Regions from separate parts of the Streptomyces sp. B8-7 genome, predicted to be linked through region 3. Evidence: riboswitches for the same ligand, from Rfam matches in the RefSeq annotation. Region 3 holds a riboswitch; each other region holds the start of a gene.
What was found. Region 3 has a riboswitch for cobalamin ahead of AC5K6T_RS06830 (cobalamin biosynthesis protein). Riboswitches for the same ligand answer to the same signal wherever they lie in the genome.

Region 1 (7,621 bases), on a different contig from region 3:
CATACTCACCCCCGGCAGTGAAACCGTGGCCTCCACGATCATGTGGCTGCTGCACGTACTCGCCGAACACCCCGAGCACGCGGACCGTGTGTGTGCGGAGGTTGAATCCGTGACCGGTGGCGGGCGGCCCGTGGCATTCGAGGACGTCCGCAGGCTCGGCCACACCAACAATGTGGTCGTGGAGGCGATGCGATTGCGGCCCGCGGTGTGGATATTGACCCGCCGCGCGGTCACCGCCACCGAACTCGGCGGGTATCGCATTCCGGCCGGGGCCGACATCGTCTACAGCCCGTACGCCATCCAGCGCGACCCCCGTTCGTACGCCCGGAACCTGGAGTTCGACCCCGACCGCTGGCTTCCGGAACGCGCTCAGGACGTGCCGAAATACGCGATGAGCCCGTTCAGTGTGGGCAATCGGAAGTGCCCGAGCGACCACTTCTCGATGGCCCAGCTGACCCTGGTCACCGCGGCCCTGGCCGCGCGGTTCCGGCTGGAGCAGGTGGCCGGATCCGACGACGCCACCCGGGTCGGCATCACCCTTCGTCCCGGACGGCTGCTGGTGCGTGCCGTGCCGCGCTGAGCCCGGCCGCCGCTCAGGCGGCCGCCCCGGGACCGCGGAAGGTGCGCCGGTAGGCGTTCGGCGTGGTTCCCAGCGCCCGCACGAACTGGTGGCGCAGGGCGGCCGCGGTGCCGAACCCGGTGCGTCCGGCGATGGCGTCGACCGTCTCGTCCGTCGCCTCCAGCAGCCGCTGGGCCTGCAGCACCCGCTGGCGCAGGATCCACCGGTAGGGGGTCGTCCCGGTCTCCTGCTGGAAGCGGCGGGCGAAGGTGCGCGGAGACATGTGGGCGTGGGCGGCGAGCTGCTCGACGGTGACCTCCTCGTGGAGGTTGCGGTCCATCCAGGCGAGCACCTCGCCGACGGTGTCGCACGGTGCGGCGGGCAGCGGGCGCTCCACGTACTGCGCCTGGCCCCCGTCGCGGTGCGGGGGCACGACCATCCGGCGGGCGATGGTGTTGGCGACCTCGGTGCCGGCCTCCTTGCGCACGATGTGCAGACAGGCGTCGATGCCGGCGGCCGTGCCGGCCGAGGTGAACACCGGGTCCTCGTCGACGTACAGCACATCGGGTTCGACCACCGCCAGCGGGTGGCGCTGGGCGAGCTCGGCCACGTGCAGCCAGTGCGCCGCACAGCGCCGCCCGTCCAGCAGTCCCGCGGCGCCCAGCACGAACACCCCGGAGCACACACTGAGCACCCGGGAGCCCCGCTCCACCGCCCGCACCAGGGCGTCGAGCAGCGCGGGCGGCCAGGTGCGGGCCAGGTAGTCGTTCCCGGCGGGCACCACCACCAGGTCGGCCTCGTCGAGCCGGTCCAGGCCGTGGGGCGTGGAGACGGTGAACCCGGGGACGTGCGTGGTCAGCGAGGGGCCCTCGGCGGAGACGACCGCGAAGTCGTACACCGGGAGCCCCTGGTCGCTGCGGTCGAGGCCGAACACCTCGCAGACCACGCCCAGTTCGAAGGGATGCACGCCGTCGAGCAGGACGACGGCCACGTTGCTCAGCACGACTCACCTCGTCAGCCCGCCGCGCCCGGCCGCACCCGTCCCGCAGGGGACGACCCCGTGGGACCGGGATCCGGGGGAGGGTCCTCCGGGGCGGCGCGGCAGCATGCCGCCAGTGTGCCCCAAGGCTGGCAGTAATTCGAGGGTGTGCGGCAGTCCTGCCACTGGGAGGGAGGGTCGCCGCGCTGGAGACTGAAGGCATGAACGCACTCGTCGCATACCTCGCAGTCGTCGTCCTCTTCCTCGTCGTCGCAGGTCCGGCGCTCGTGGGAGCAGCCCACGAGCGCCGGATCGACCGTCTGATCAAGCAGGCCGAGGGTCAGAAGTCCTCGTCCAGGTCGACAGTGCCCTCCACCGCCACCTGGTACGCCGAGGCACGCCTCTCGAAGAAGTTGGTCAGCTCCTGAACTCCCTGGAGCTCCATGAAGGAGAACGGGTTCTCCGAACCGTAGACCGGCGCGAAGCCCAGCCGGGTCAGCCGCTGGTCGGCGACGCACTCCAGGTACTGCCGCATGGACTCGGTGTTCATCCCGGGCAGTCCGTCGCCGCACAGGTCGCGGGCGAACTGGAGCTCGGCCGCGACCGCCTCCTTCAGCATGTCGGTGACCTGCTGCTGCAGCGCGTCGTCGAACAGCTCCGGCTCTTCCTTGCGGACGGTGTCCACCACCTCGAACGCGAAGCTCATGTGCATGGTCTCGTCGCGGAACACCCAGTTGGTGCCGGTCGCCAGACCGTGCAGCAGGCCCCGGCTGCGGAACCAGTAGACGTACGCGAAGGCGCCGTAGAAGAACAGGCCCTCGATGCACGCCGCGAAGCAGATGAGGTTCAGCAGGAAGCGGCGCCGGTCGGCCCGGGACTCCAGCCGGTCGAGCTTCTCGACCTCGTTGATCCACTTGAAGCAGAACCCGGCCTTCTCCCGGATGGAGGGGATGTTCTCCACCGCGGCGAAGGCGGCCGCACGGTCCTCCGGGTCGGGCAGGTAGGTGTCCAGCAGCGTCAGATAGAACTGGACGTGCACCGCCTCCTCGAACAGCTGCCTGGACAGGTACAGGCGCGCCTCGGGGGAGTTGATGTGCTTGTACAGCGTGAGCACCAGGTTGTTCGCCACGATCGAGTCACCCGTGGCGAAGAAGGCCACCAGCCGGCCGATGAGGTGCTGCTCCTCGGGCGTCAGCTTCGCCAGGTCCGCGACGTCCGAGTGCAGGTCCACCTCCTCGACGGTCCAGGTGTTCTTGATGGCGTCCCGGTAGCGCTCGTAGAAGTCCGGGTAGCGCATCGGGCGCAGCGTCAGCTCGAAGCCCGGGTCCAGCAGGCGGGGGGCCCGCGCGCCGCCGGCCTCGCTTCCGGCTGCCGTCGCGGCGGACGGCTGGTGGGGGGTCGGGTCGGTGGACATCACTGGCAGGCCTCGCAGGACTCGGGGTTCTCAAGGGAGCAGGCGACGTCCTCGGCCGGGGCCGCCTGCTGGACGGGGACGGTGGCCTGCGCGGCGCGCGCGATCCTCGTCGCGGGGCGCGAGCGCAGGTAGTACGTCGTCTTCAGCCCGGACTTCCAGGCGTACGCGTACATCGAGGAGAGCTTGCCGATCGTCGGCGTCTCCAGGAACAGGTTCAGGGACTGGGCCTGGTCCAGGAACGGGGTGCGGGCCGCCGCCATGTCGATCAGGCCGCGCTGCGGGATCTCCCACGCCGTGCGGTACAGCGCCCGCACGTCCTCGGGGATCCACGCGAAGCCCTGCACCGAGCCGCTGGCCTCCCGCAGCGCCTCGCGGGTGCGGGCGTCCCACACGCCGAGGTCCTTCAGATCCTGCACCAGGTAGGAGTTGACCTGGAGGAACTCGCCGGACAGCGTCTCGCGCTTGAACAGGTTCGACACCTGCGGCTCGATGCACTCGTACACGCCCGCGATGGAGGCGATGGTCGCGGTGGGCGCGATCGCCAGCAGCAGCGAGTTGCGCATACCGACCCGGGCGATCCGCTCGCGCAGCGCCGCCCAGCGCTCCGGCCAGGTGAACTCCGCGTCGTAGTGGTCGGGGTGCAGCACCCCGCGGGCGGTCCGGGTCTTCTCCCAGGCGGGCAGCGCCCCGTTGCGCTCGGCGAGGTCCGCGGAGGCCTCGTAGGCGGCGAGCATGATGCGCTCGGCGATCCGGGTGGACAGCGCGCGCGCCTCGGGCGAGTCGAACGGCAGGCGCAGCTTGAAGAACACGTCCTGCAGGCCCATCGCGCCGAGGCCCACCGGGCGCCAGCGGGCGTTGGAACGGCCCGCCTGCTCGGTCGGGTAGAAGTTGATGTCGACGACCCGGTCGAGGAAGGTGACGGCCGTGCGGACGGTGCTGTCGAGGCGCTCCCAGTCGATGCCGCCGTCCCGGACGAACGCGCCGAGGTTCACCGAGCCCAGGTTGCAGACCGCGGTCTCGCCGTCGTCGGTGACCTCCAGGATCTCCGTGCAGAGGTTGGAGGAGTGGACCGTGTGGCCGGGCTCGGCCGTCTGGTTCGCGGTGCGGTTGGCGGCGTCCTTGAAGGTCATCCAGCCGTTGCCGGTCTGCGCCAGGGTGCGCATCATCCGGCCGTACAGCTCGCGGGCCGGGATCGTCCTGCGGGCCAGGCCGGCCGCCTCGGCGCGCCGGTAGGCGGCGTCGAACTCCTCGCCCCACAGGTCGACCAGTTCGGGCACGTCGGCGGGGGAGAACAGCGACCAGTCCTGGTCGGCGTTCACCCGCCGCATGAACTCGTCGGGGATCCAGTGCGCGAGGTTCAGGTTGTGCGTACGGCGGGCGTCCTCGCCCGTGTTGTCGCGCAGCTCCAGGAACTCCTCGATGTCGGAGTGCCAGGTCTCCAGGTAGACCGCGGCGGCACCCTTGCGGCGGCCGCCCTGGTTCACGGCGGCGACCGAGGCGTCCAGGGTCTTCAGGAACGGCACGATGCCGTTGGAGTGCCCGTTGGTCCCGCGGATCAGCGAACCGCGGCTGCGGATCCGGGAGTACGACAGCCCGATGCCGCCGGCGTGCTTGGAGAGGCGGGCGACCTGGTGGTAGCGGTCGTAGATGGAGTCCAGCTCGTCGAGGGGGGAGTCGAGCAGGTAGCAGGACGACATCTGCGGGTGCCGCGTGCCGGAGTTGAACAGGGTGGGCGAGGACGGCAGGTAGTCCAGACGGCTCATCAGCCGGTAGAGCGCGGCGACCTCGTCGACCGAGCGGGGTGTGTCGTCCTCGGCGAGACCGCACGCCACCCGCAGCAGGAAGTGCTGGGGCGTCTCGACGACCCGCCGGGTGATCGGGTGCCGGAGCAGGTAGCGGGAGTGCAGGGTGCGCAGGCCGAAGTAGCCGAAGCGGTCGTCGGCGCCGGTGTCGACCAGGGCGTCCAGCCGGGCGCCGTGCAGCCGCGCGAACTCCGCGGTGCGGTCGGCGATGAGGCCCTCGCGGTGCCCGACGGCGACGGACCCGGTGAAGCGGGTGACGCCCTGGGAAGCGGCCTCCGCGCGGATGGAGAGGGTCAGCAGCCGGGCGGCCAGCCGGGAGTAGGCGGGGTCCTCGGAGATGAGCCCGGCGGCGGCCTCGGTGGCCAGCTCGCGCAGCTCCGCCTCGTCGGCCTGGGCCGAACGGCCGCGCAGCGCGGCGGCGGCGACCCGGCCGGGGTCGGCGTCGGGGAGGTCCGCGGTCAGCTCGGTGAGGGTCCGCAGCAAGGCTGTTCCGGGGGCGTCCTCGTCGGTCCGGACGGCTGAGGCCGGGTCTGCTGGCGCGATGGTCACTGGGAGCTCTCCCTCGCTCGGCACGGAGGGCCTGGCGGAGGGCAGGGGGCAGCACACGAGCGCACGGGGCGTCGCGTCCACCGGCCCACTCCACGAGGCCCGGACGTCAGGGCGGTCCGGCCGGGGCGGCCGGGCACGCGCTGTCGGCAGGTCTTCGGACTGCTCGCTGTGTGGAAACACACAAGTACACCGTTGCGGGACAGTTCCGGATTCGCACCGGATTCCCCTGCGGCGACAGCGAGGATGAGCATACATCTAGTGCCGGGTTCCGGTGACGCCACCATATGTTGTGTCGCCGTGTGACTTCAGAGCGTCAACTCCGTGCAACGGCACGGCAGCGGGCCGCCCTCCGGGGTGCGGAGGGCGGCCCGCTGCGGGTGCCCGTGGCCGGGCGGGACCGTGCCGGGACCGCGCTGTGGGGCGGGTCCTGCGCGGTTCCCCGCGTCTCTTGCCGGCGTGGTGCGGGGTGTGTCGTGGTTCTCGCGCGGTTCCCCGCGCCCCTTGGTGGTGGGGTGCGGGGTGCGGGGTGCGCGGTGTGGTGCGGGTGTGCGGTGGTTCTCGCGCGGTTCCCCGCGCCCCTGGGGGCGTGGTTCCGCGGGCGCCTTGGGGGTTGGGGCGGGATGGGTGAGGCGGTGTGGGGGTGTGGGCGTGTGGGTGTGGTGCGTGGTTCCCCGCGTCCCTGGGGCGTGGTTCCCCGGGTGCCTGGGTGTGCGGTTCCCCGCGTGCCCGGGGGCGGGGTGCGGGGGTCAGCGGGTCACGGGGAGTTCGGTGCGTACGCCCGGGTCGCCCGCGTCCGCGGTGTAGTCCTCCGGCCGCGTCTCGTCGACGCCCTCCGGGGCCTTCGCCGCCTTCAGGACGACGGTCAGGACCACCGTCACCACGGCGTTGAGGACGAAGGCCGTGAGGCCGATGTAGCCGATCTCACCGATGCCCGGGATCTCCTCGGCCGAGCCGCCGAAGTGCTTCTGCGTGGGGGAGGCCACGCCGTACGCGGCGACCGTGCCGTAGACCATGCCGGCCGCCCAGCCGCCCAGCAGCGCCCAGCGGTGGAACCAGCGCGTGAACAGGCCGCCGACCAGGGCCGGGAAGGTCTGCAGGATCCAGATGCCGCCGAGCAGCTGGAAGTTGATGGCGACCGTCTTGTCCATGGTCAGCACGAACACCAGGGCGCCGACCTTCACCAGCAGCGACACCACCTTGGAGACCTGGGTCTCCTGCTTGGGCGTGGCGTCCGGGCGGATGAAGTCCTTGTACACGTTGCGGGTGAAGAGGTTCGCCGCGGCGATGGACATGATGGCCGCGGGCACCAGCGCGCCGATGCCGATCGCCGCGAACGCCACCCCCGCGAACCAGTCCGGGAACATGTTCTCGAACAGCTGCGGGATGGCCAGCTGTCCGTTGTCCACCGTGACGCCGGCCGCGATCGCCATGAAGCCCAGCAGGGCGAGCAGGCCCAGCATCAGCGAGTACAGCGGCAGGATCGTGGTGTTGCGGCGGATGACCTCGCGGCTGCGCGAGGAGAGCGTCGCGGTGACGGAGTGCGGGTACATGAACAGCGCCAGCGCCGAGCCCAGCGCCAGCGTGGCGTAGGTCCACTGGCCCGCCTCGGCCGGGACCAGCCCGCCCGCGCCGGCCGTGGTGAACTTCTCGTTCGCCTTGGCGAAGATGTCGTCGAAGCCGCCCAGCTTGATCGGGATGTAGATGATCGCGACCCCGATGACCAGATAGATCAGGGTGTCCTTGACGAACGCGATCAGAGCGGGGGCGCGCAGGCCGGAGGAGTAGGTGTACGCCGCGAGCACGCCGAAGGCGATCAGCAGCGGCAGGTCCTTGACGAACCAGCTGGTGTTCTCGCCGCCGCCCACGCCCATCACGTCGAGCACGGCCTGGATGCCGACGAGCTGGAGCGCGATGTACGGCATCGTCGCCAGCAGCCCGGTGACCGCGACCGCCAGTGACAGGCCCTTGGAGCCGAACCGGCCGCGCACGAAGTCCGAGGTCGTCACATAGCCGTGCCGGTGGGAGACCGACCACAGACGGGGCAGGAAGGTGAAGATCAGCGGGTAGACGAGGATCGTGTACGGCACGGCGAAGAAGCCGGCCGCGCCCGCCGCGTAGACCGCGGCCGGGACCGCGACGAAGGTGTACGCGGTGTAGAGGTCGCCACCGAGCAGGAACCAGGTGACCCAGGTTCCGAACGACCGGCCGCCCAGACCCCACTCGTCGAGGCTGTGCTCGTTCTCGGCCTTGCGCCAGCGCGCGGCCAGGAAGCCCATGACCGTGACGGCCAGGAAGAACAGCACGAAGACGGTGAGCGC
Region 2 (7,621 bases), on a different contig from region 3:
CCCAGCCGGCCACGGTGGCCCTGGCCCCGGGGCGGATCAGCGCGTCCGTGCCGACGGTCGGCAGATGCACCGGAGCGATGCCCTTGACGGGTTTGCCGAGGACCAGGAAAGCGATGTCGTACGCCTCCTGACCCCGCGTGTAGCGGGGGTGGACCACGATGTCGGTGACCTTGCGCAGCTGGCCCTGCCGGGTGTTGCTCAGCACCGTCCGGCCGACGGCTGTCTCGATCTCCTTGGGTTCGGTGCCGGTCACGCAGTGCGCGGCCGTCATGACGAGGGTGGGCGCCAGCAGGCTGCCGCCGCAGAACTGCCGGTCGACGGGCTTGCCGCGGCCGGTGGACAGCAGCGCCGCCATGAACGGGTGCCTGCCGTCCGGCTGCTGGACGCCGCCGATGATGTGTGCGACGGGACGCCCGTGTTGTGCCGGAGCGCCGGCCGCGTGGGCGGACGCGGCCGAGGCCGCGGTGAGGGCGAGGGCCGCACCGCACGCGGCCGTGACGGCGGTGAACCGCCGCGCCGCCGGTCCGTGGGGGGTGGACAGACGCATGAGGGGTCTTCTCCGATCTCGGTGGGAGCCACTGGGCGGCCAACCGCCCCGGCGCCGCAACCGAGCCCGGGGCCGGGGCAGTCGGGCCGCCGTGTGGCAGGTCGCCCTGCCAGACGGGATCCGCACCGCGCAGGTTCACTCACCGCCGCCCCCGGCCGGCCGGATCAACTCCCGGTGGCCGACCGCCGTGTGAGCGCCGCCAGCTCCTCGGCCGTACGGGGCCCCGCCCCGGCCGCCGCCAGCAGGCCCTGGGCGCGCAGGAGTTCGGCGGCGGCTATGCCCCACGGCAGCCGCAGCCCCGCGCCGGCGAGCAGGTCGGTGCGGGACAGCAGTCCGGCCGCCGCGCCGGTCCGCACACCCTCGGGGGTCAGCAGCGCGACGTCGTCGGCCCAGCGCAGGGCGAGGTCGACGTCATGGGTGGCCATGACGACCGTGGTGCCGCCCGCGCGCAGCGCGTCCAGGGTGGCCAGCAGCCGCTCCTGACCGTCGGGGTCGAGTCCCGCGGTCGGCTCGTCGAGCACCAGCACCCGCGGCCGCATCGCGACCGCCCCGGCGATCGCGGTGCGCTTGCGCTGCCCGTACGACAGCAGATGGGTGGGCCGGTCGGCCAGCGCGGTGATGCCCAGTGCGGCCAGCGCCTCGGAGACCCGTGCCCGCACCTGGGCGTCGGGCAGGCCGAGGTTGAGCGGCCCGAAGGAGACGTCCTGGGCCACGGACGCGGCGAACAGCTGGTCGTCGGGGTCCTGCACCACCAGCTGCACCGTCGTCCGCAGCCGGGTCAGCCCGGCCCGTCCGTACGTCACGGGCTCCCCGTCGACGGTCAACCGCCCCGAGTGCGGCCGCAGTCCGCCGCTCAGCAGCCGCATCAGGGTCGTCTTGCCGCTGCCGTTGCGGCCGAGCAGCGCCAGCGCGCGGCCCTCCCGTACGGCGAAGTCCAGCCCGTCGAGGACGTCCGGGCCGTCCTCGTAGGCGAAGGACGCCCCGTGCAGGGCGACGACGGCGGGTTCGGTCACGGCAGCAGCCTTTCCAGGACCAGGGTCAGTGCGGTCACGGCCGTGAGCAGCGCCAGCGCGGCGGCCGTGAAGGGGGCGGAGACGCGGGACTCGGGCACCAGCACGCGCAGGGTGCCGTCGTAGCCGCGGCCGGCGAGCCCGGACTGCAGCCGGGCCGCACGGTCGAAGGCCCGGACGAAGGCGGTGGCGCCGAGCCCGGCCAGCGAACGCCAGGCCGCCGCACGGGAGGTGTGCCCGAGCCTTGCCGCCTGCGCCTCGCGGACCCGGCGCACCGAGTCCAGCAGCAGGAAGCTCATGCGGTACGTCACCAGCGCCACGTCCACGACCGGTGCGGGCACCCCGGCCCGCACCAGGCGCGGCAGCAGGTCGGACAGCGGTGTGGTGAACGCGAACAGCAGCACGCCGAGCGAGGCGGCGGAGGTGCGCAGCATCAGTTCCCCGGCCCGTACGGCGCCCCCCTCCGCGAGCGACACCGGCCCGCCGGGCCCGCCGACCTGCACCAGCAGCGTGACCGCGCCGGTCGCGCAGAACCCGAGCGGCACCCGGTAGGCCCGCCACAGCCGGCGGCCGGACACCCGCGCCGGGCCCAGCAGCACGGCCAGGGCGGTGACCAGGACGAGGGCGGCGCCCGGCCAGGGCGGCAGGGAGACCGCCAGCACGGTCAGCCCCAGCCCCAGCACCGCCTTGTCCACGGGGTGGCGGCGGCGCCAGCGGCTGCCGTGCGCCGCCGCGTCGATGGGCAGCACGCGGACTCAGCCCCGTCCGGAGGCGGCCCGGCCGTCCGCGGCGGGCTCCGCAGCCGGGGACGGGACGGCCGCGTCCGTCCGGTGGGCCGTGCCCGCCGCGCCGGCCGTGTCCGACGGGTGGGCCGCGCCGGCCGTGTCCGACGGATGGTCGCCTCCGGCTGCCGCGGCCCGCCGCTCGCCCTGCCTCCGGCCGCGACGCAGCCCGAAGTAGTAGGCGAGGACACCCGCGCCGAGCGCCGCCTGGAGCGAGAACAGCGCCGACTCGATCTCCCCGGACGGCGGTTCGTACAGCGGGGTGAACCACGGCTCGTAGTCCGGTTCCAGCTCCGTGATCGCGGTCTCCGCCTCGCCGTCGGCGCCCGTGAACGGCTCCTCCTTGTGGTCGCCGAGACCGAGCGCCAGCGGCAGGACGGCGAGCGCCGCGACCAGCGCCAGCAGCAGCAGGTTGATCCTCGTGGCGCGCTTCACCGGGCCACCGCCTCGGGCTTGGGGGCGGCCGCCAGCACGCCGAGCCGGGTCAGTTCGCTCCTGCTGGACTGGGCGAGGAGCCGCATCACCAGCACCGTGAGCAGGCCCTCGCTCACCGCGAGCGGGATCTGCGTCACGGCGAAGATGGAGCCGAACTTCCCCAGCGCGCCCAGGAATCCGCTGCTCGGGTCGGGGAAGGCGAGCGCGAGCTGCACACTGGTCACGCAGTACGTGGCCAGGTCGGCGAGGAACGCTCCGAGGAACACGGCGACCATCAGCGGCGCGTCGTAGCGGCGCAGCAGCCGGTAGGCGGCGTAGCCGACCCAGGGGCCGGCGACGGCCATGGAGAACACGTTGGCGCCGAGGGTGGTGAGTCCGCCGTGCGCCAGCAGCAGGGCCTGGAACAGCAGGGTGATGGTGCCCAGCACGGCCATGATGGGCGGCCGGAACAGGATGGCGCCCAGCCCGGTTCCGGTGGGGTGGGAGCAGCTTCCGGTGACGGAGGGGAGTTTGAGCGCGGACAGGACGAAGGTGAAGGCCCCCGACGCACCGAGGAGCAGTGTGCTGTCGGGATGCTCCCTGACCTCCCGGGTCAGGGAGCGGACTCCGTGGACGACGAACGGCGCGGACGCGACGCCCCAGGCGATCGCGTGCGCCGGAGGCAGAAATCCCTCGGCTATGTGCATGCTTGAGCGAACCCTCTCCAGCACCTCGTGGATGGTTGACGCGCCCTGGCCGGTCTCCTGGCTGACGGGTGACACCGCCCGGTCTCCGCCTTCCCGGGTCCTTGAGGGACCCAGTGGCTGCCCTTGCGGGCCGGAGCCGGACTTCCCGATCACAGTGGCGAGGGCCGCACCGGTTCCACACCGGATTTCCCGTTCACCAAGGCGTGGCGACCCTAGTCCGCGGTGGTAGGCGGTGACAAGCGGGCTCGTCCTCCGAGACGGAGGACTGGGGGGCGCTCGAACCGTGCGGGGGCCGCATGCGTGCCGGTGCGCGCCCCGACGCCACCCTTCCCGCGCCCCCGTCCGGGCTGCTCGTCGGGCCGGGTGTGCCGGTGCGGCCGGTCGCCGGGTACAGGGGGTCCGCACAGAGAACCGGGTGCAGGGGGTCCGCACAGGCAAAAGGGCGGGCCCGGGACGGTGGGCCCGGGACGGTGGGCCCGGGACGGTGGGCCCGGGACGGCGGGCCCGGGACGGCGGGCCCGGGACGGCGGGCCCGGGACGGTGGGCGCGGGGCCGGGCCGGCGGGCGTGTGCCGTGCGGGCCGGCACCGTCCGCCGCGGGTGGTCCCGGTACGTCCCGGGTGACAGGGGGCCGGTGCGCCGGCCCGCCGCTCAGGACACCGCGCCCAGCCGTCCGCCGGGTCCGCGGTCCGGACCGTGCCCCTGCCTCGCCGCCGCGTCCTGAGCCCGCCCCTCCGGGACGTTCCTCGCCCACAGCGACCGGACGTGCCCGAGGTGGCGGCCGATGCAGGCCTCCGCGCCCTCGGCGTCCCCGGCGATCATCAGGTCGAGCAGTTCGAGGTGCTCCTCGGCCGACGGGATCAGCCGGTCGCGCTCGTCCAGCGCGGTCAGACCGTACAGCCGGGACCGCTTGCGCAGGTCGCCGACCGTCTCGACGAGCCGGTCGTTGCCGGCCAGCGCCAGCAGGGACAGGTGGAAGCGCCGGTCGGCCTCCAGATAGCCGATGAGGTCGTGGGCCCGGGCGGCGGCCACGATCTCCTGGGCGACCGGCCGCAGCGCCTCCAGTTCCTCCCGGGGCGCGCCGCGGGTGATCCGGCCGACGGTCGGGACCTCGATCAGCATGCGGATCTCGCTGTACTGGTCGAGGTCGCGCTCGTCGACCTCGGTCACCCGGAAGCCCTTGTTGCGGACCGGCTCGACGAGGCCCTCCCGGGCCAGGTCGAGCATGGCCTCGCGCACGGGTGTCGCGGAGATGCCGAAGTCCTCCGCGAGGCCGGGAGCCGAGTACACCTCGCCCGGCTCGAGTTCGCCCGAGATCAGTGCGGCACGCAGCGCGTGGGCGACCTGGTCGCGCAGCCGCTCGCGCGCGGTGACGAGGGTGCGCTGCTTGAGGTGGCCCATGGTCTTCCCTTCGTGCCGCTGCGGAGCACCAGAGTACAATGTCACGTTGTTTCCTTCGGCGCCGCAGGGAAGTTGCCGCATCCGCGCACCGCGTTCACGGCCGGTCGCCGTTCAGCGCGCGCGGGGGCGCGGGCTCACAGCAGGAACCCCGCGGGGAACGGGTCGTCCGGGTCGAGGAAGTACTGGGCGGTGCCCGTGATCCAGGCCCGGCCGGTGACCCGGGGCACCACCGCCGGCACTCCGCCGACCTCGGTCTCCGCCAGCAGCCGGCCGGTGAACTCGGTGCCGATGAACGATTCGTTGACGAAGTCCTGGTGCAGGCCGAGCTCCTTGCGGGCGTGGAGCTGCGCCATCCGCGCCGAGGTGCCGGTGCCGCACGGTGAGCGGTCGAACCAGCCCGGGTGGATGGCCATCGCGTGCCGCGAGCGGTGGGCGTCGGAGCCGGGGGCGATGAGGTACACGTGCTTCAGCCCGGAGATCTCCGGCTGCTCGGGGTGCACCGGCCGGTCGGGCGAGGCGTTCACCGCGTCCATGACCGCCAGCCCTGCGGCGAGCAGCTCGTCCTTGCGGTCCCGGTCGAACGGCAGTCCCAGGGCGTCGAGTTCGACGAAGGCGTAGAAGTTGCCGCCGTAGGCCAGGTCGTAGACGACCGTGCCGAGGCCGGGTACGTCCACGGTGCGGTCGAGCGCGGCGCAGAAGGACGGCACATTGGTCAGGGTGACCCGCTTGGCCGCGCCGTCCGCCACCGTCACGTCGGCCACGACCAGCCCCGCCGGGGTGTCGAGGCGGACGGTGGTGACCGGCTCGGTCACCGGCACCATGCCGGTCTCCACCAGGACGGTGGCGACGCCGATGGTGCCGTGGCCGCACATCGGCAGCAGCCCGGAGACCTCGACGAACAGCACCCCGTGGTCGGCGTCGGGGCGGGTGGGCGGCTGGAGGATCGCGCCGCTCATCGCGGCGTGGCCGCGCGGCTCGTACATCAGCAGGGTGCGGAGGTGGTCCAGGTGCTCGGCGAAGTGGCGGCGCCGCTCGGCCATGGTGGCCCCGGGCACGACTCCGACGCCGCCGGTGACGACCCGGGTGGGCATGCCCTCGGTGTGCGAGTCCACGGCGTGCAGGACGCGACGAGTGCGCACGGACGTCCCTTTCGTTAGGTGTTCCTGTCGTGTGCGGTGGCGGGTACCGGCCGTCCGGAGCGGCCGCCCGGGACGACGGTCCGGGACGACGGTCCGGGGCCGTCGTGCCCAGCGGCCTTGCGGGGCGGCCTTGCGGAGCGGCCTTGCGGAGCGGTCTGCGGGCGGCCGCCCGCCCGGGTGGGCCGGGCCGCCGGTCAGCGGTGCCCGTCGGCGACGGCCTTCTCGGTGGCGGCGCGGATCTCGGCCTCCTGCGCGCCGCTCAGTGCCGCACGCGGGGGACGGCAGGGCCCGCCGCGCACCCCCACCACGTCCATGGACAGCTTGATGGCCTGCACGAACTCGGTGCGGGAGTCCCAGCGCAGCAGCGGGTGCAGGGCCCGGTACAGCGGCAGCGCGGTGGCGAGGTCGCGGGCGACGGCCGCGTCGTACAGCTGGGCGCAGGCCTCGGGGAACGCGTTGGGATAGCCGGCGATCCAGCCGACCGCGCCGGCCACGGCCAGCTCCAGCAGCACGTCGTCCGCGCCGGCCAGCAGGTCCAGTTCGGGGGCGAGTTCGGCGATCCGGTAGGCCCGGCGCACATCGCCGGAGAACTCCTTCACGGCCGCGATGCCGGTCTCGGTGTGCAGCCGGGCCAGCAGCTCGGGTGTGAGGTCGACCTTGGTGTCGACCGGGTTGTTGTAGGCGACCACGGGCAGCCCGGCGCGGGCGACCTCGGCGTAGTGGGCGAGGACCGCGCGCTCGTCGGCCCGGTAGGCGTTCGGCGGGAGCAGCAGCACGCTGCCGCAGCCCGCCTCGGCGGCCTGCTCCGCCCAGCGCAGCGCCTCCGCGCTGCCGTACGCGGAGACACCGGGCATCACCCGGGCCCCGTCGCCCGCCGCCTCCACGGCCGTACGGACCACCCGGGCGCGCTCGCTGGCGGTGAGGGTCTGGTACTCGCCGAGCGAGCCGTTGGGCACGACGCCGTCGCAGCCGCTCGCGAGCAGCCGGCGCACGTGCCCGGCGTAGGCGTCGTGGTCGACGGACAGGTCGTCGCGCAGCGGCAGTGCCGTGGCGACCATGATCCCGCGCCAGGGCCGGTCGGGGTGCCAGGAGCCGGTGGTGCTCATCGGGGAAGCCCTTCTGTGATGGGAGGGGTCTGCTCGTCCGGGCCGGCCGTCTCGGCGAGCGCGGCGAGCGGTACCGGGACCGCCAGCGGGCGGCGCTCCGGTGCGGTGGGTGGCGGGCCGCTCTGCGCGGCGGGTGCGGTCGGCGTGGGGCCGGGGCCCGGGTGGCGGCCGGGCGGGACGGATGCCGGGGTGCGGCCGGGTGTCCGAGCCGTGCCGGGCCAGGGTGCGGCGGCCAGGCAGGTCACCGCCGCGCCGCACATCCGGCCCTGGCACCAGCCCATGCCCGCACGGGTCAGCAGTTTGACCGTGCGGGCGTCGGTGGCGCCGTACGCCGTCACGGCCTCGCGGATCCGGCCGGCGCTGACCTCCTCGCAGCGGCAGACGTCCGTCGTGTCGTCGAGCCACGCGGTCCAGCCGGGGCCCGGCGCGTGGACGCGGGCCATCAGTGCGGCGAAGGCGCGCAGCCGGGCGCGGCCACGCCGCAGCCGCCGCAGCCGGGCCGCGGGCGGGGTGCGC
Region 3 (7,621 bases):
ACGCCCACGGTCGGGCGGCCCTCGGTGTGCGGGCGCGTCCCGTGCACCCCGTACTCGGGCATCCGCCGCGGCGCGGCGAAGCCCTCACCGGTCAGCAGCACGGTGTCGGACAGGAAGCGGGCCAGCTCCGCCAGGTTCGCCGGTCCGCCCTCGACCAGGTACTTCAGCGCCTCGGCGACCACCCCGGCCGGTACGCTCGACTCGGCCATCAACTCCGCGTCCGGCACGGCCTCGCCGCCCAGGAGCACGGTGGGGACGCCCGACGCCTTCAGCACGGCGAGCCCCTCCTCCCAGGCCCGCTTGCCGCCGAGCAGCCGTACGACGGCGATCCGCGCGCCCTCGACCAGCCCCGGCAGCTCCTGCGCGACGTCCACCCGGGCCGGGTTGCCGATCCGGTAGGGCGCGCCGGAGGCGCGGGCGGCCAGCAGGTCCGTGTCGGCGCTGGACAACAACAACACTGTGCTCATGCGGGCGCTCCCGGGGGAAGGAAAGGCAGTCCGTGCGGCGCGCCGGACTCGATGAGCCGCCACAGCGCGTCCGTGTCCGCGTGGTGTTCGATCAGGTCGCCGAGCCGGTCGAGCTGCTCCTCGCGCAGCGCGGCGAACGAGGTGCCGGGGGCGGGCACGAAGCGGCGGCCCGCGGCGGCGGCGACCTCGCGCAGGAAGGCCCGCCGGAAGCCGTCCGACTCCAGCGAGCCGTGCCAGTGGGTGCCCCACGTGCGGCCGGACCGGCAGCCGTCCAGGAACGGCTCGCCGCCCTCGACGGAGGCGACGCCGTGGTGGATCTCGTAGCCCTCGACGGGTTCGCCGAAGGCCTCTCCGGCGGGGCGGGCGAGGGTCTTCTCACGGGCGAACCGCACCCGCACCGGGAGCAGCCCGAGGCCCGGCACCCGGCCGGCCCGCGACTCGACCTCGTCGTCGATCTCCTCGCCGAGGACCTGGAAGCCGCCGCAGATGCCGAGGACGGGCCGGCCGGCCGCGGCCCGCAGGGCGAGCTCCTCGGCCAGCCCCCGCTCGCGCAGCCACTCCAGGGCGCGGACGGTCCCGCGGGTGCCGGGCACGACCACGAGGTCGGCGTCGGCCAGTTCCTCGGGCCGGTCCGCGAACCGCACCAGCACGCCCGGTTCGGCGGCCAGCGCGTCCACGTCCGTGAAGTTCGACATCAGCGGGACGGCGCAGACGGCGACCCGCAGCACGTCCTCACCGTGAGGCGCGGCAACCGGCGCCTCACGGACCGCCCCGCGCAGCGACACCCGCAGCCCGTCCTCCTCGTCGATGCCCAGCCCGTGCCGGTACGGCAGCACGCCGAGCGTGCGGCGCCCGGTGAGGCCGTGCAGCAGGTCCAGGCCGGGCTCCAGCAGGGACACGTCCCCGCGGAACTTGTTGACCAGGAACCCGGCGACCAGCGCCTGGTCCTCGGCCGAGAGCAGGGCGAGCGTGCCGAAGAACGACGCGAACACGCCGCCGCGGTCGATGTCGCCGACGACGAGCACGGGCAGGTTCGCGCCGCGCGCGATCCCCATGTTCACGATGTCGGTCCGGCGCAGGTTGATCTCGGCCGGACTGCCCGCCCCCTCGCAGATCACCGCGTCATACCTGCCCCGCAGTTCGGCCAGGCAGTCCAGCACGGTGCCGAGCAGCTGCTGCTGCCGGCCGCCGTGGTAGCCGCGTGCGCTGAGCTCGCCCACGGGCCTGCCCAGCAGCACCACCTGGCTGCTCCGCTCGCCGCCGGGCTTGAGCAGCACCGGGTTCATCAGCGCGGTCGGTTCGATCCGGCAGGCCTGCGCCTGCATGGCCTGGGCGCGGCCGATCTCCGCGCCCTCGCGGGTCACGAACGAGTTGAGGGACATGTTCTGCCCCTTGAACGGCGCCACTTTCACGCCCTGGCGCGCCAGCCAGCGGCAGATGCCGGCCGTGACGACGCTCTTGCCCGCGTCGGAGGTGGTGCCCGCGACGAGGAGGCCTCCGCTCACTTCTTCCGCCTCTCCACGATCAGGCGCGCGGCGACGGTGACGCCGAGCGCGAGCCAGCCGACCCGGCGGGAGAGCCGTACCGCCCGGTCGATGTCGGCGGCGGCGACGGCCCGGCCTGCCGCCGCGTTGAGGACGGGCCGGTGCTCGGTGCGTCCGCCGTAGGCCAGGGTGCCGCCGAGCCGCACGCCGAGGGCGCCCGCGAAGGAGGCCTCCACGGGGCCGGCGTTGGGGCTGGGGTGCCGGCCGGCGTCGGCCCGCCAGGCGCGGACCGCGCCGCGCGGGTCGGGTCCGGCGGCCGCGGCGAGCGCGGCGGTCAGCCGCGCGCCGGGCCAGCCCGCGAGGTCGTCCAGGCGGGCGGCGGCCCAGCCGTGGCGCAGGTGGCGCGGCGAGCGGTGGCCCACCATCGCGTCCAGGGTGTTGACGGCGCGGAAGCCGAGCAGACCGGGCACTCCGGCGACCGCGCCCCACACCAGTGCGCCGACGACCGCGTCGGAGGTGTTCTCGGCGACGGACTCCACCACGGCGCGGGCGATCCCGTCGGCGTCGAGCGCCTGCGGGTCGCGGCCGCACAGGTGGGGCAGCCGGGCGCGCGCGGCGCCGAGGTCGCCCCGGTCGAGCGACCGGCCGACGGCGCGGGCCTCCCGGGCCAGCGAGGTGCCGCCGACGACGGCCCAGGTGGCGGCGCCGGTCAGCGCGACGGAGGCGGCGGGGGAGCGGTGTACGGCGCGCGCGGCCGCGGCCCCGAGGGCGGCCGTGCCGCCCACGCACAGCGCGGTGTGCAGGGCGCCCCAGCCGCGGTGGTCACGCCACAGCAGCCGCTCCGTGACGGCCGCGGCACGGCCGAACGCGGCGACCGGGTGGCCGCGGCGCGGATCGCCGAGCAGGAGGTCGCCGAGAAGGCCGAGGGCGGCGCCGTACGCGTGGATGCGGGCGGCACGCATCGCGGCTCAGCCGGCCGGGAGGGCGGGCGGAGCAGGGGTGGTGGGCCGTGTTCGGCAGCCGAGCATGGCGATGTGTCCTCACTCAGGGTGTCCACGCCCTGGTTCGACGAGACCGGCGGCGGGAGTTCCTGGCTCCCGGGGTTGTCTACCCCGGTGACAGTGGCGGGACCGCGCCGGATTCACACCGGCTTCCTCCGTTGCCGCCGTAGTTGGCCCAGGAAGTTGACCACGACCGCCGAACGGCCGTCAACTGGCTGCTGACCTGGGACGGGAGCGCACGGGCCGGGTGGGCCCCGTCCTCGTGGCCGTGGCGCGGCCCGGGGCGGGCAGCACGAGGCGGCGGGGCCGGGACACCGTGGTCCCGGCCCCGCCGCCGCTGCGCGAGGTGTGCTGCCGGTCAGGCCATGATCAGGTAGATGCCGTAGCCGACCGCGGCCGCGCAGGCCGCGAAGCAGGTGTAGGCGCCGGTGGCGGCGAGGGCGGCGGAACCGCCCCGCTCCTGGGCCCGTTCCCGGTGGGAGAGGCCGACGACGCCGAGCGTGAACAGGCCCACGAGAGCCACGGTGGCCACGAGGCTGACGCCGAACACGGAGCCGAGGGCCGCCCAGTCGATCTTCATGCTGCTGTTTCCTTCGTGTTCCTTCGTACCGGTGTGTGGTCCTGCGGACCGGTGTGGTCCTTCGTACCGGTGTGCTCCTGCGGACCGGTGCGGTCGGGCGTACCGGAGGGGTGTGGGTTCAGGCGGTGGCGCCGGAGGCGGCCGGGTCCGAGGGGCCCGCGGGTGCGGGCACCGAGGCCGCCACGGCGGCGGCCTCCTCGGCCGCGGCGGCCGTGGGCGGCGGGATCACGGCGGCGATGGCGCTGGTGACCACGCCGGACGGCTCCTCGGTGGCGTCGCCGTGCGGGTGGTTGACGTTCGCGTGGTTGACGACCTCGCGGCGGGACAGCTTCCAGATGGCGGCGCTGGAGGCGACCAGGAAGACCGCCACGACCGCGGTGCCCCAGTCGCCGAGGCCGGTGATCCACTCGGCGAGCGCGGCGACCAGCGCGGCGGCCGGCAGGGTCAGGCCCCAGGCGACGAACATGCGGGTCGCGGTGGACCAGCGGACCACGCCGCCCTTGCGGCCGAGGCCGGCGCCCATCACGGAGCCGGACACCGAGTGGGTCGTGGAGAGCGAGAAGCCGAGGTGGGAGGAGGCGAGGATGACCGTCGCGGCGCTGGTCTGGGCGGCGAAGCCCTGCTGCGGCTGGAGGTCGGTCAGGCCCTTGCCCATGGTGCGGATGATGCGCCAGCCACCGAGGTAGGTGCCGAGCGCGATCGCCAGGCCCGCGGAGAGGATGACCCACATCGGCGGGTCGGAGTCGGGGGCGAGGGAGCCGCCGGCGATCAGGGCCAGGGTGATGATGCCCATCGTCTTCTGGGCGTCGTTGGTGCCGTGGGCGAGCGAGACCAGGCCGGCGGAGGCGATCTGCCCGGCGCGGTAGCCCTTCGCCTCGGCCTTTCCGGAGGCCTTCCTGCCGAGGACGTAGGTCAGCCGGGTGGCGAACAGCGCGGCGACGCCCGCGACCAGCGGGGCCGCGATCGCCGGGATCAGCACCTTGGTGACCAGCACGTCGCCGTGCACCGCGCCGGCGCCCGCCGAGGCGATGGTGGCGCCGATCAGACCGCCCATCAGGGCGTGCGAGGACGACGAGGGCAGACCGACCAGCCAGGTCACCAGGTTCCAGAGGATCGCCCCGACCAGGGCGGCGAAGATGACCTCCGGACGGATGCCCGATTCGTCGACCAGGCCCTTGGAGATCGTGTTCGCGACCTCCACGGAGAGGAAAGCACCCACAAGGTTGAGGACGGCGGACATGGCCACCGCGACCTTGGGCTTGAGCGCACCGGTCGAGATGGTCGTGGCCATCGCGTTGGCGGTGTCATGAAAACCGTTCGTGAAATCGAACGCGAGTGCGGTGATCACCACAATCGCGAGGATCAGTGAGAGGTTTTCCATTTACCCAGGCAATCGTTCGAAGGTCATTGGCCGGTTGAACGTACGTAACCCAGGTGAACGAAAGGTGAACTCAGCAGGTCTCCAGAGTGTCCGTGGCGGGGTGTGCGGCTCCACAGGCCGGGTCCCGCGCCTGCGCTCCGCCCCACCGAGGCTCCATCAGGCCTCGGACGGCCTCAGCGCGGCCCCTCCGTCGGCCCCGCCCATCGCGGAGGAGATCCTCGTCACCCTCCCGTCCGGCCGTGGTCCGGCACCCCTGCACGCCGGACGCCTGAAAGGATCGCGGCATGGCTGAGCAGCGTCGCGAACACGGGAACGCGCCGGGCGCCGAGACAGGCGTGCCCGGGGGGACGGCGGGGGCCGGAGGCCCGGCCGGCGGGGCGGCGGCCGGGGCGGCGGCCGGGGCGGCGGCCGGGACCGGGCCGGGGGAGCGGGCCGCCGGGCGGAGCGCGGCGCCGGCGGCCACCGGTGCTGCCGGGGACGCCGCCGGAGCGGCGGGCGCCGGGCCCTCGGGGCGGTCCGGGCGGCCGGCGGAGCCCGCGGCCGGGCGGTCGGCGGCCGAAGGGGCCGGGCGGCCGGCGGAGCCCGGGACGGAGGCCGGTGGGGCGGGCGCGGCGGGCGGGCCGGCCGGGGCGGGGGCACGGCGCCGCGCGGTGCTTCCCGGCGAGGCCGCGGCCTGGGCTGACCTCGTCGCCACGGCCCGGCGCACCGTCACCGACGGTCTCGTCGTCGGCACCTCCGGCAACGTCTCCGTACGGGTCGGGGACACCGTGCTCGTCACGCCGTCGGGCGTCCCCTACGACCGGCTCGGCCCGGACGACATCACGGCGACGGACCCGGACGGCAGACAGCTGCTGGGGGAGCTGGTACCCACCAGCGAACTGCCCCTGCACCTGGCCGTGTACCGCGCCACGGACGCCCGCGCGATCGTCCACACGCACGCCGTGCACGCCACCGCGGTGTCCACCCTCGTTCCCGAACTCCCTCTCGTGCACTACATGGCCGCGGCACTGGGCGGCCCGGTCCGGGTGGCCCCCTACGCGCCCTACGGCTCCGAGGAACTGGCCGCGCACGCCCTCCGGGCCCTGGCCGACCGCACGGCCTGCCTGCTGCGGAACCACGGCACCCTGGCCCACGGCACCACCCTCGACCAGGCCTACGACCGCACGGCCCAGCTCGAATGGATGTGCCGCGTCTGGCTCACGGCGTCCTCCGTCCCCGGCCTGACACCGGCCCTGCTGACCCGCGAGCAGCTCACCGAGGCGGGCCGGCGCCTGAAGGGATACGGCCGGCAGGGAAACTGAGCCGGGAGCCGGGAGCCGGGAGCCGGGAGCCGGGAGCCGGGTCACGGGGGCAGGAGAGCGGGGCCGGAGGTCACGGGGCTCGGGCGCCTGGAGCCGGGGTCACGGGGCCAGGAGAGCGGGGCCCGAGGTCCCGGGGGTCGGGGCCGGGGGCCTGACGCCGGCGGGCGACGGGCAGCGGGCCACCTCCGGGGCGGGGCCCGCCAGGTCCGCCGGACGCGCGTGGCCTGCCGGGCCCGGCCGACTGCCCGGGCCGCTCCGCCGGGACCCGGCCGGGCCGGCCGGCCCGGGAGCCGTCGGAGCGTCCTCATGCCGCCGCGGCGGACCGGACCCCGGCCCGACCCGACGGTGTGAGCCCGAGCCGACGGCGTGAGGACGGCCGGAGGGTGTGAGCCTGAGCCGATGGCGTGAGGGCGGCCGGAGGGTGTGAGCCTGAGCCGATGGCGTGAGGGCGGCCGGAGGGTGTGAGCCCGAGCCGATGGCGTGAGGGCGGCCGGACGGTGTGAGCCCGAGCCGACGGCGTGAGGGCGGCCCCCTCGAACGCTCCGGTCCGCTGGCCGCCCGGCCGGAGCGCCGGGACACTGAAGCCGTGCGCACTGTCACCGCCACGGCCGCCGCCGTCACCGTCGCCCTGGCAGCCGGCGCGGCCGGAGTCGCCGCCGGACGCCTCGCCAGCGATGCCGCGCTGAAGGCGCCGCCCGGCCGCCCGCTGCCGACCGAGCCACGGCTCACCGTGCACGGCACGGCCGCCGGTCGCGTCACCCTCACCCGGGACTTCGCCTCGCTGCGCCCCGGCACCTACGGCCTGTCCGGCGACGCCAGCCACGCCGTCGTGGGACCCGTCCTGGAGTCCGCCCCGCACTCCGCCGACACCGTCGTACGCCGCCTCGAACGCGTCACCCACGGCAGCCTCGAACCGGGCGACCACGTCTGGCTCACCCCGAACGTGCACGTCGGCAACCCCACCAGCGCCCTCGGCCTGGACCACGCCGACATCGACATCCCCGCCGAACTCGGCTCGCTGCCCGCGTGGTTCGTGCCCGGGGCCCGCGACACCTGGGTGATCGCGGTGCACGGCCTGGGCGCCACCCGCGAACTCGTCCTGAACGTCATGGACTTCCTGCACCACCTCCGCTTCCCCGTCCTCGCCCTCGCCTACCGCGGCGACCTCGGCGCCCCCCGCTCCCCGGACGGGCTCAACCACCTCGGCGAGACCGAGTGGCGCGACGTGGACGCCGCCATCCGCTACGCCGTGCGCTACGGCGCCCGGCGCGTCATCCTGCTCGGCTGGTCCACCGGCGCGGCGATGTGCCTGCACACCGCGGTGCGCTCCGCCGTCCGCGAGCGCGTCCGCGGGCTGGTCCTGGACTCCCCGGTGCTGGACTGGCAGGCCACCCTGCGCGCCCTGGC
Region 4 (7,621 bases), on a different contig from region 3:
GCACCGACCAGCAGGTCAAGATCCGTGGCCACCGGGTCGAACTCGCCGAGGTCGAGGCCGCGTTCACCGCGCACCCGGCGGTGCGCCTGGCCGCCGCGGTCGCCCGGCGCGACCCGCGGGCCGACGGCGCCCACCAGCTCGCCGCCTACCTCGTGCTGGACGGCTCCGACCTGGCGACGGTCGCCGCCGAGGTGGGCGCCGGGCTGCCCGACTTCCTGCGCCCCGCCCACTACGCCCGGGTGACGGACATCCCGCTCACCGTGAACGGGAAGGCCGACCCCGCGGCCCTGCCCGAGCCCAGGCCGCTGGGCGTCCTGACGACGTCCGGCGAACGCGGCCCGGCCACCGCGACCGAGACCACCGTGTGCGCACTGTTCGCCGAGGCGCTGGACCTGGACGACGACGAGGTGAGCGCCGTGAGCGACTTCGTGTCCCTGGGCGGACACTCCATGCTGGCGGTGCGGCTGACCGGCCTGCTCCGCCGCGAGTTCGGCCCGGTCGTCACCATCCGCGACCTGTTGACCCTGCGCACCCCGGAAGCGATGGCCCGCCACCTCGATGACCAGTCCTGACACGCGGCGCCGCCGCACCGGAAACGCCGTCCTGCGCACCGCGCTGCGCCGCAACGCCGGTGCGATGGCCGCGGGTACCGCTCTGATGGGCCTGTACCAGGCGGCGGAGACCGCCTTCCCCGTCGCGCTCGGCCTGATCGTCGAGCACGCCCTGCGCGAGCGCAGCCCCGCCCGGCTCGGCCTGTCGGTCGCCGCACTCGCCGTGATCGTCACGACCGTGTCGCTGTCCTGGCGGTTCGGGATGCGCATCCTGCAGAAGGCCAACACCACCGAGGCGCACCGCTGGCGGGTGCGGGTGGCCGGCTGCGGCCTGACGCCGACGGCCCGGGACACCGGCCTGAAGTCGGGCGAGGTGCTCACCATCGCCACCGAGGACGCCGACCAGACCGCCGACATCGTCGAGGTGGTGCCGCTGCTGGTCAGTTCCCTGGTCGCGGTGGCCGTCGCGGCCGTCGCCCTGGGGCTCGCCGACCTCCGCCTCGGGCTGCTGGTGATCCTCGGCACGGTCGCCATCCTGTCGGTGCTGAGCGTGCTCTCCCGCCGGATCGGCACCAGCACCCGCGAGCAGCAGGCCCGGGTGGCGCGGGCGGGTGCCAAGGTCGTCGACCTGATCGGCGGGCTCCGCCCCCTGCACGGCTTCGGCGGCAACCACGCCGCGTTCCGCTCCTACCGCCGGGTCAGCGGCGAGGCCCGGCTCCAGGCGGTCACCGTCGCCCGGGTCAGCGGCGTCTACGCGGGCACCGCCCTGGCGCTCAACGCCGTACTCGCCGCCGCGGTCACCCTGACCGCCGGGTGGCTGGCCTTCGAGGGCCGGATCACGGTGGGGGAGCTCGTGATGGCGGTGGGGCTGGCGCAGTTCGTGATGGAGCCGCTCAAGCTGTTCTCGGAGATGCCCAAGTACGTGATGGTGGCGCGGGCCTCGGCGGAGCGGATGGCGCTGCTGCTCGACGCGCCGCCGGTCGCCTCCCCGGGCTCGCTGCGTCCGGTGCCCGGCGGCGACCTGGAGCTGGACGGCGTCCGCCACGGGGCGTTGCGCGGACTCAGCTTCCGGGTGAAGGCGGGAGAGTTCGTGGCTGTCGCCGCCTACCGGCCGCGCGCGGCGGCCGACCTGGCGGCCGTGCTGGCCCTGCGCGTGCCGCCGGAGGCGTACGAGGGCGTGGTGCGGCTCGGCGGGCATCCGCTCGCCGGCCTGTCCGTCACGGCGGTCCGGGAGCTGCTGCTGGTGAACCCCTACGACGGGGAGGTCTTCGCCGGAACGCTGCGCAGCAACATCGACCCGTCCGGCACCAGCCGGACGGTGTCCGAGGCCGTCGAGGCGTCCCTGCTGACCGACGTGGTGGCCCTGCACGCCGAAGGGCTGGACCACGCGGTGCGGGACCGGGGCGCCGACCTGTCCGGAGGGCAGCGCCAGCGGCTCTCCCTGGCCCGCGCGCTGGCCGCCGACGCCGACGTGCTCGTGCTGCACGACCCGACCACCGCCGTGGACGCGGTGACCGAGCAGCTCATCGCCCGCAACGTGGCCGAGCTGCGCCGGGGCCGCACCACCGTGGTGATCACCAGCAGCCCGGCCCTGTTGGACGCCGCCGACCGCGTCCTCGTCCTCGACGACGGCGTCGTCGCGGCCGAGGACACCCACCGCCGCCTGCTGGCCGCCGACGAGGGCTACGGCCGCGCGGTGGCCCGCTGAGCCGCCGCCCGCCGCCCGCCGCCCGCCGCCCGCCGCCCGCCGCCCGCCGCCCGCCGCACGGGGCCGCGGCGCCGCGGCCCCGTGCGGCGCCGTCCCTCCGGTGCGGCCGCCCGGGGCCGGGGCTGCCGCACCGGAGGCCGCCCCTGCGGGGCGGTGCCCGGCCGGCGTCACCCCAGCGCCCAGGCCACGTCCCGGAGCAGGGCGTGCCGCCAGCCCGCCCGGTCGTGGCCGGACGGGGACCGCGACACCCGCACCCGGGCCCCGGACCGCCGAAACAGCTCCTCCGCCAGCGCGCAGTGGGGCAGCATCCGCCTCTCGTGCTCGCCCACGTCGAAGGCGATCCGCAGGCCGGGCGGGGCGGGGCGCTCACGCAGCCGGGCGGCGACCGCCCCGCCGACCGGGCCGGCCAGGGGGTCCGGCCGGTCCGCCGCGTCCGCGGTCCACCACAGCGACGGCGACTGGCAGGCCACGCGGGACACCAGCCCGGGGAACTCCAGGGCCGCGTACAGGGCGCTCAGCCCGCCCAGGCTCTGCCCGGCGACCACGAGCCGGCCGGGGTCGGCGGGCACGCCGCACTCCGCGACCAGCGGCAGCAGTTCGCCGCGGACCGCCTCCCACAGCCCGGGCCGGCAGGCGAACTCCGCCGCCCGGTCCTTCGCCGGCAGGAACACCAGGGTGACCGGCGGCATCCGGCCGGCGGCGACGGCGGAGTCGAACGCGGACATCGCCGGGTGCAGATACAGCCAGTCGTCGCCGTCGAGCAGCAGGACCACAGGACCGCCGCCGCCCGCCGGATGGACGCGCACGGTGCGCCGGCCGAGCCCGCCGCCCGCCCACCGGATACGGGTCCGCGGCAGGGGCAGCACCTCGTCGGGGGCCACCGCGGGCCAGTCCGGCTGCTCCGGGGCGTCGGGGGTGGCGGCGACGGAGCGGTCGCCGCCCGCGCCGACGGGGTTGAGCGGATCGGCGTACGCCGCCCCGTCCACGAGAAACCGGTAGGTCACCCGGAGCCGGGCGGGCATGGACACCGTCGCGTACCAGCAGTCGGTGTCCCCCCAGCGGCGCAGCGGCACCGGCTCCGACCAGCTCTCGAAACCGACCCGCGCGGGGGACTGCCCGCGCCACAGGAACAGCGTCGTCCAGCTGTTGCTGTTGCTGTTGCTGTTGCTGTTGCTGTTGCTGTTGCCGTCGCTGTCGGTGTCGCCGCCGCCGCCGGTGTCGCCGCCGCCGCCGGCGACGTGGCCGTCGGAGGCCACCGGGACCGGTGACCGGGCCGCCGCCCAGAACGCGTCGGTGCCCGGAACGCCGGACAGCCCGAACCCGGCGAACACGTCCGCCGGTTCGGCCGCATGGCCCCGCATGAACGTCTCCTTGTCGCAACGGATCGGGAAAGCCCGCCTCTTCGATGAGGCGAGGCTAACCTAATCAAACGGCAGGCGGGAGTCGTCCGCAACGAACACCGACCCGTCCGACGAGGACGAGGGCCGCTTCCCGGTCCTCGCGTACGACGGTCCGGGCCGGCGGGCGGTACCGGGTACCGCCTGACGCCGCGCCCGCCGGGGCGGCGGCGCCGGACGGTACCCGGAGGGGGCCGGGGCGAAGCCGCCCCGGCCCCGGCGCGTCACGGACCGGGGTCAGGACGCGGGGAGTTCCCCGCGGACGGTGCGGGCCGCGGCGACCAGGCTCTCCAGCGAGGCCCGCGTCTCGGGCCAGGCGCGGGTCTTCAGACCGCAGTCCGGGTTGACCCAGAGCCGTTCGGCGGGGAGGGCCTTCAGCGCGGTGCGCAGCAGGCCGGCGATCTCCCCGGCGTCCGGCACGCGCGGCGAGTGGATGTCGTACACGCCGGGGCCCGCCTCACGCGGACAGCCGTGCGCGGCCAGCTCCCGGGCCACCTGCATGCGGGAGCGGGCGGCCTCCAGGCTGATCACGTCGGCGTCGAGGTCGTCGATGGCCTGCACGATGTCACCGAACTCGGCGTAGCACATGTGCGTGTGGATCTGCGTGCCGGGCCGCACCCCGGAGGTGGTGAGCCGGAACGCCTCGGTGGCCCAGGCCAGATAGCCGGGGCGGTCGGCGCCGCGCAGCGGCAGCGTCTCGCGCAGCGCGGGCTCGTCCACCTGGATGACGGACGTGCCGGCGGCCTCCAGGTCGCCCACCTCGTCGCGCAGGGCGAGCGCGACCTGCCGGGCGGTGTCGCCGAGCGGCTGGTCGTCCCGGACGAAGGACCAGGCGAGCATGGTGACGGGCCCGGTGAGCATGCCCTTGACCGGACGGCCGGTCAGGGACTGGGCGTAGGCGGTCCAGCGCACCGTCATCGGCCCGGGGCGGGAGACGTCGCCGGCCAGGATCGGCGGACGCACGTAGCGGGTGCCGTAGGACTGGACCCAGCCGTGCCGTGTGGCGAGGTATCCCGTCAGCCGCTCCGCGAAGTACTGGACCATGTCGTCGCGTTCGGGCTCGCCGTGCACCAGGACGTCCAGGCCGGTCCGCTCCTGGAAGGAGATCACCTCCCGGATCTCCGCCCTGATCCGCTCCTCGTAGCCGGCGCTGTCGATGCGGCCGGAGCGCAGGTCGGCGCGGGCGGTGCGCAGTTCGCCGGTCTGCGGGAACGAGCCGATGGTGGTGGTCGGCAGCAGGGGCAGGCCGAGGCGGGCGCGCTGCGCGGCGGCCCGCTCGCCGTACGGCTGCGGGCGGCGGGAGTCGGCCTCCGTGACGGCGGCGGCCCGGGCGCGTACGGCCGGGTCGTGTGTCACGGGGGAGTCCGCCCGGGAGGCCAGGTCGGCGCGGTTGGCGGCCAGTTCGGCGGCGATGGCGCCGGTGCCCCGGGCGAGGCCCCGGGCCAGGGTGACGATCTCGGCGGTCTTCTGCCGGGCGAAGGCCAGCCAGCGCAGGATCTGCGGTGCGACGTCCCGCTCGGCCGCCGTGTCGAGCGGCACGTGCAGCAGGGAGCAGGAGGCGGCGACGTCGACCCGGCCGGCCAGACCCAGCAGGGTGCCCAGCGTGGCGAGGGACCCCGCGAGGTCGTTGACCCAGACGTTGCGGCCGTCGACCACTCCGGCGACCAGACGCCTGCCGGGCAGCCCGCCGACGGCGGCGAGCGCGTCGAGGTTGGCGGCGGCGGCCCCGGTGAAGTCCAGCGCGAGACCGTCCACCGGCGCCCCGGCGAGCACCGACAGCGCGTCGCCCAGCCGGTCGAAGTACGAGGCGGCCAGCAGCTTCGGCCGGTCGGTGAGGGTGCCCAGGGTGCGGTAGGCCCGCCCGGCCGCGGCCAGTTCGGCAGGGGTGCGGTCCTGGACCAGGGCGGGTTCGTCGAGCTGCACCCACTCGGCGCCTGCGGCGCGCAGATCGGCGAGCACCTCGGCGTAGACGGGCAGCAGCCGGTCCAGCAGGGTCAGCGGGTCGAAGTCCGCGGGGGCGCCGGGGGCGGGCTTGGCGAGCAGGAGGTAGGTGACCGGGCCGACGAGCACCGGGCGGGCGGAGAGGCCCAGCGCAAGGGCCTCCGTCAGCTCGGCGACCTGCTTGCCGGAGTCGGCGGCGAACACCGTGTCCGGGCCCAGCTCCGGAACCAGGTAGTGGTAGTTGGTGTCGAACCACTTGGTCATCTCCAGGGGCGCCACCTCCTGGGTGCCGCGCGCCATGGCGAAGTAGCCGTCGAGGGCGTCGGCCTCGACGGCGGCACGGTGCCGCTCGGGGACGGCGCCGACCATGACGGTGGTGTCGAGGACGTGGTCGTAGAACGAGAAGTCGCCGGTCGGCACCTCGTCCAGGCCCGCCTCGTCGAGCTGCCGCCAGGTGGCCCGGCGCAGTTCGGCGGCGGTGGCGCGGAGCGCGTCGGCGGTGACGCGGCCCTTCCAGTAGCCCTCGACGGCCTTCTTCAGTTCCCGGTTCCGTCCCTGACGGGGGTAGCCGTGCACGGTGGCCCGTGCTGCCGCGGCTGCGGACTTCGCTGTCACGGAGATCTCCTTCGCGAGATGAATCCCTGAGATCCCGGAGACGGGACGAGAGCGCGAAGGGACGACGAACCGGGCGGACCCGGCTCCGCGCGGCGGGGCACGGTCGTCCGCCTGGTGTGTACGCCGACCCGCCCTCGAGGTCACCGGGATGTCCGCGCACGAGTGGTTCGCACGCGGGCAGTTGGCAGGTCTTCGGACTCGCGGGCCCGCCCTGACGTCGTCAGGGCACCTACTGGCCGTCGCTTCCCGGGCCCTTCCGGACCCAGTGCTCATGACGGCGGTCGTTCCCGCTCACCGCTGCGGGGCAGTCCCGGATTCCCACCGGGTTCCCTCTTGCGACGCTCCCGCCTGGCGGACGGGGCGAACCAGCTGCTGCGAGCAGCCTACGGCAGTGCGGCGGGGCCGAGAGCACGACGAGGGGCGGGAAGCGCGTGGGTGCGCTTCCCGCCCGTTCCCTGTGTCACCCCGCCGGGACCCTCACCCCGGCGGTGTGGCGGGCCCCTCAGCCCGCGTCCGGCCGGGTCCTCACCCTGGGACCCGGTCGTCGTGGTGGACCCCGCGCCCGGTGCGGCCGGGGGGTCCTGCATGCGCCGTCCGCCGGGGCGGCGGCGCGGGCGCGTGCGGCGGCTCGCCGGACCCGCGGTGGAGGGATGCGGTGGCGCCCGCGCCCCTCCGCCGGCCGCCGGCCGCGCCGCCGCGGTGGATCGCTGCGGTCACCCCGTGGACCCGGTCCGCCGGACCAGGTGGCGGGCGTAGGCGTCCGGCGTGAAGAACAGGGGCAGTTCCCCGGCCAGCGCCGTCCGCTCGAACAGGTCCCTGACCTCGGCGGCGGGGGCGTAGGGGTGCTCGGCGGTGAGCGCGGCGAGTTCGTCGTCGAGGAGCCGCAGCACCGTCTCGCGGTCGGTCACCCGGTGCCGCAGCCACTGCCAGATCTGCACGCGGGCGATCTCGGCGGTGGCCGCGTCCTCCATCAGGCCGTCGAGGACGACCGCGCCCTGCCCGTGCAGCCAGGCGGCGAAGTAGCGCAGTGCGACGGCGATGTTGGTGCGCACACCCTCCGGGGTCGGCGGGCCGCTGACCCGGCGCACGGACAGCAGGTCGGCCGGGGTGACCTCGACGTCGTCACGGGTGCGGTCGAGCTGGTGCGGGTGACGGCCGAGGACCCCGTCGAACACCTCGCGGCAGACCGGGACCAGGGCAGGGTCGGCGACCCAGGAGCCGTCGTAGCCGTCCTCGGCCTCCCGCTCCTTGTCCAGGCGGACCGCGGCGAGCAGCGCCTCGTCGGCGGCCGCGTCCCGGCCGGGCACCTGGGCGGCCATGGCCCCGATGGCGTGCGCCCCGCGCTTGTGGCAGGTGCGCACCAGCAGTTCGGTGTACGCCCGCATGAAGGGGGCGGTCATCGTCACCTT

Region 1: it holds a riboswitch for cobalamin, as region 3 does, so the genes downstream of both, AC5K6T_RS26145 (ribonucleoside-diphosphate reductase subunit alpha) here and AC5K6T_RS06830 (cobalamin biosynthesis protein) in region 3, are expected to answer to the same signal.
Region 2: it holds a riboswitch for cobalamin, as region 3 does, so the genes downstream of both, AC5K6T_RS17505 (energy-coupling factor ABC transporter permease) here and AC5K6T_RS06830 (cobalamin biosynthesis protein) in region 3, are expected to answer to the same signal.
Region 4: it holds a riboswitch for cobalamin, as region 3 does, so the genes downstream of both, metE (5-methyltetrahydropteroyltriglutamate--homocysteine S-methyltransferase) here and AC5K6T_RS06830 (cobalamin biosynthesis protein) in region 3, are expected to answer to the same signal.

Annotation. Positions count from the first base shown of each region.
Region 1 covers NZ_JBYRRL010000005.1:436,700-444,320, forward strand. Annotated here, with positions in the region: gene AC5K6T_RS26130 (bifunctional albaflavenone monooxygenase/terpene synthase) at 1-580, shown strand, start outside; gene AC5K6T_RS26135 (GlxA family transcriptional regulator) at 594-1,562, opposite strand; gene AC5K6T_RS26140 (ribonucleotide-diphosphate reductase subunit beta) at 1,879-2,835, opposite strand; gene AC5K6T_RS26145 (ribonucleoside-diphosphate reductase subunit alpha) at 2,952-5,303, opposite strand; cobalamin riboswitch at 5,432-5,554, opposite strand; gene mctP (monocarboxylate uptake permease MctP) at 6,050-7,621, opposite strand, start outside.
Region 2 covers NZ_JBYRRL010000003.1:528,030-535,650, reverse strand. Annotated here, with positions in the region: gene AC5K6T_RS17525 (S1 family peptidase) at 1-547, opposite strand, end outside; gene AC5K6T_RS17520 (energy-coupling factor ABC transporter ATP-binding protein) at 712-1,560, opposite strand; gene cbiQ (cobalt ECF transporter T component CbiQ) at 1,557-2,306, opposite strand; gene AC5K6T_RS17510 (energy-coupling factor ABC transporter substrate-binding protein) at 2,313-2,774, opposite strand; gene AC5K6T_RS17505 (energy-coupling factor ABC transporter permease) at 2,771-3,460, opposite strand; cobalamin riboswitch at 3,491-3,676, opposite strand; gene AC5K6T_RS17500 (GntR family transcriptional regulator) at 4,111-4,860, opposite strand; gene AC5K6T_RS17495 (proline racemase family protein) at 4,995-5,999, opposite strand; gene AC5K6T_RS17490 (dihydrodipicolinate synthase family protein) at 6,194-7,105, opposite strand; gene AC5K6T_RS17485 (FAD/NAD(P)-dependent oxidoreductase) at 7,102-7,621, opposite strand, start outside.
Region 3 covers NZ_JBYRRL010000001.1:1,639,022-1,646,642, forward strand. Annotated here, with positions in the region: gene cobN (cobaltochelatase subunit CobN) at 1-467, opposite strand, end outside; gene AC5K6T_RS06825 (cobyric acid synthase) at 464-1,972, opposite strand; gene AC5K6T_RS06830 (cobalamin biosynthesis protein) at 1,969-2,913, opposite strand; cobalamin riboswitch at 3,014-3,165, opposite strand; gene AC5K6T_RS06835 (hypothetical protein) at 3,311-3,532, opposite strand; gene AC5K6T_RS06840 (inorganic phosphate transporter) at 3,651-4,913, opposite strand; gene AC5K6T_RS06845 (class II aldolase/adducin family protein) at 5,564-6,214, shown strand; gene AC5K6T_RS06850 (alpha/beta hydrolase) at 6,801-7,621, shown strand, end outside.
Region 4 covers NZ_JBYRRL010000002.1:139,674-147,294, forward strand. Annotated here, with positions in the region: gene AC5K6T_RS09575 (non-ribosomal peptide synthetase) at 1-572, shown strand, start outside; gene AC5K6T_RS09580 (ABC transporter transmembrane domain-containing protein) at 559-2,259, shown strand; gene AC5K6T_RS09585 (alpha/beta hydrolase-fold protein) at 2,427-3,620, opposite strand; gene metE (5-methyltetrahydropteroyltriglutamate--homocysteine S-methyltransferase) at 3,894-6,212, opposite strand; cobalamin riboswitch at 6,379-6,597, opposite strand; gene aceB (malate synthase A) at 6,926-7,621, opposite strand, start outside.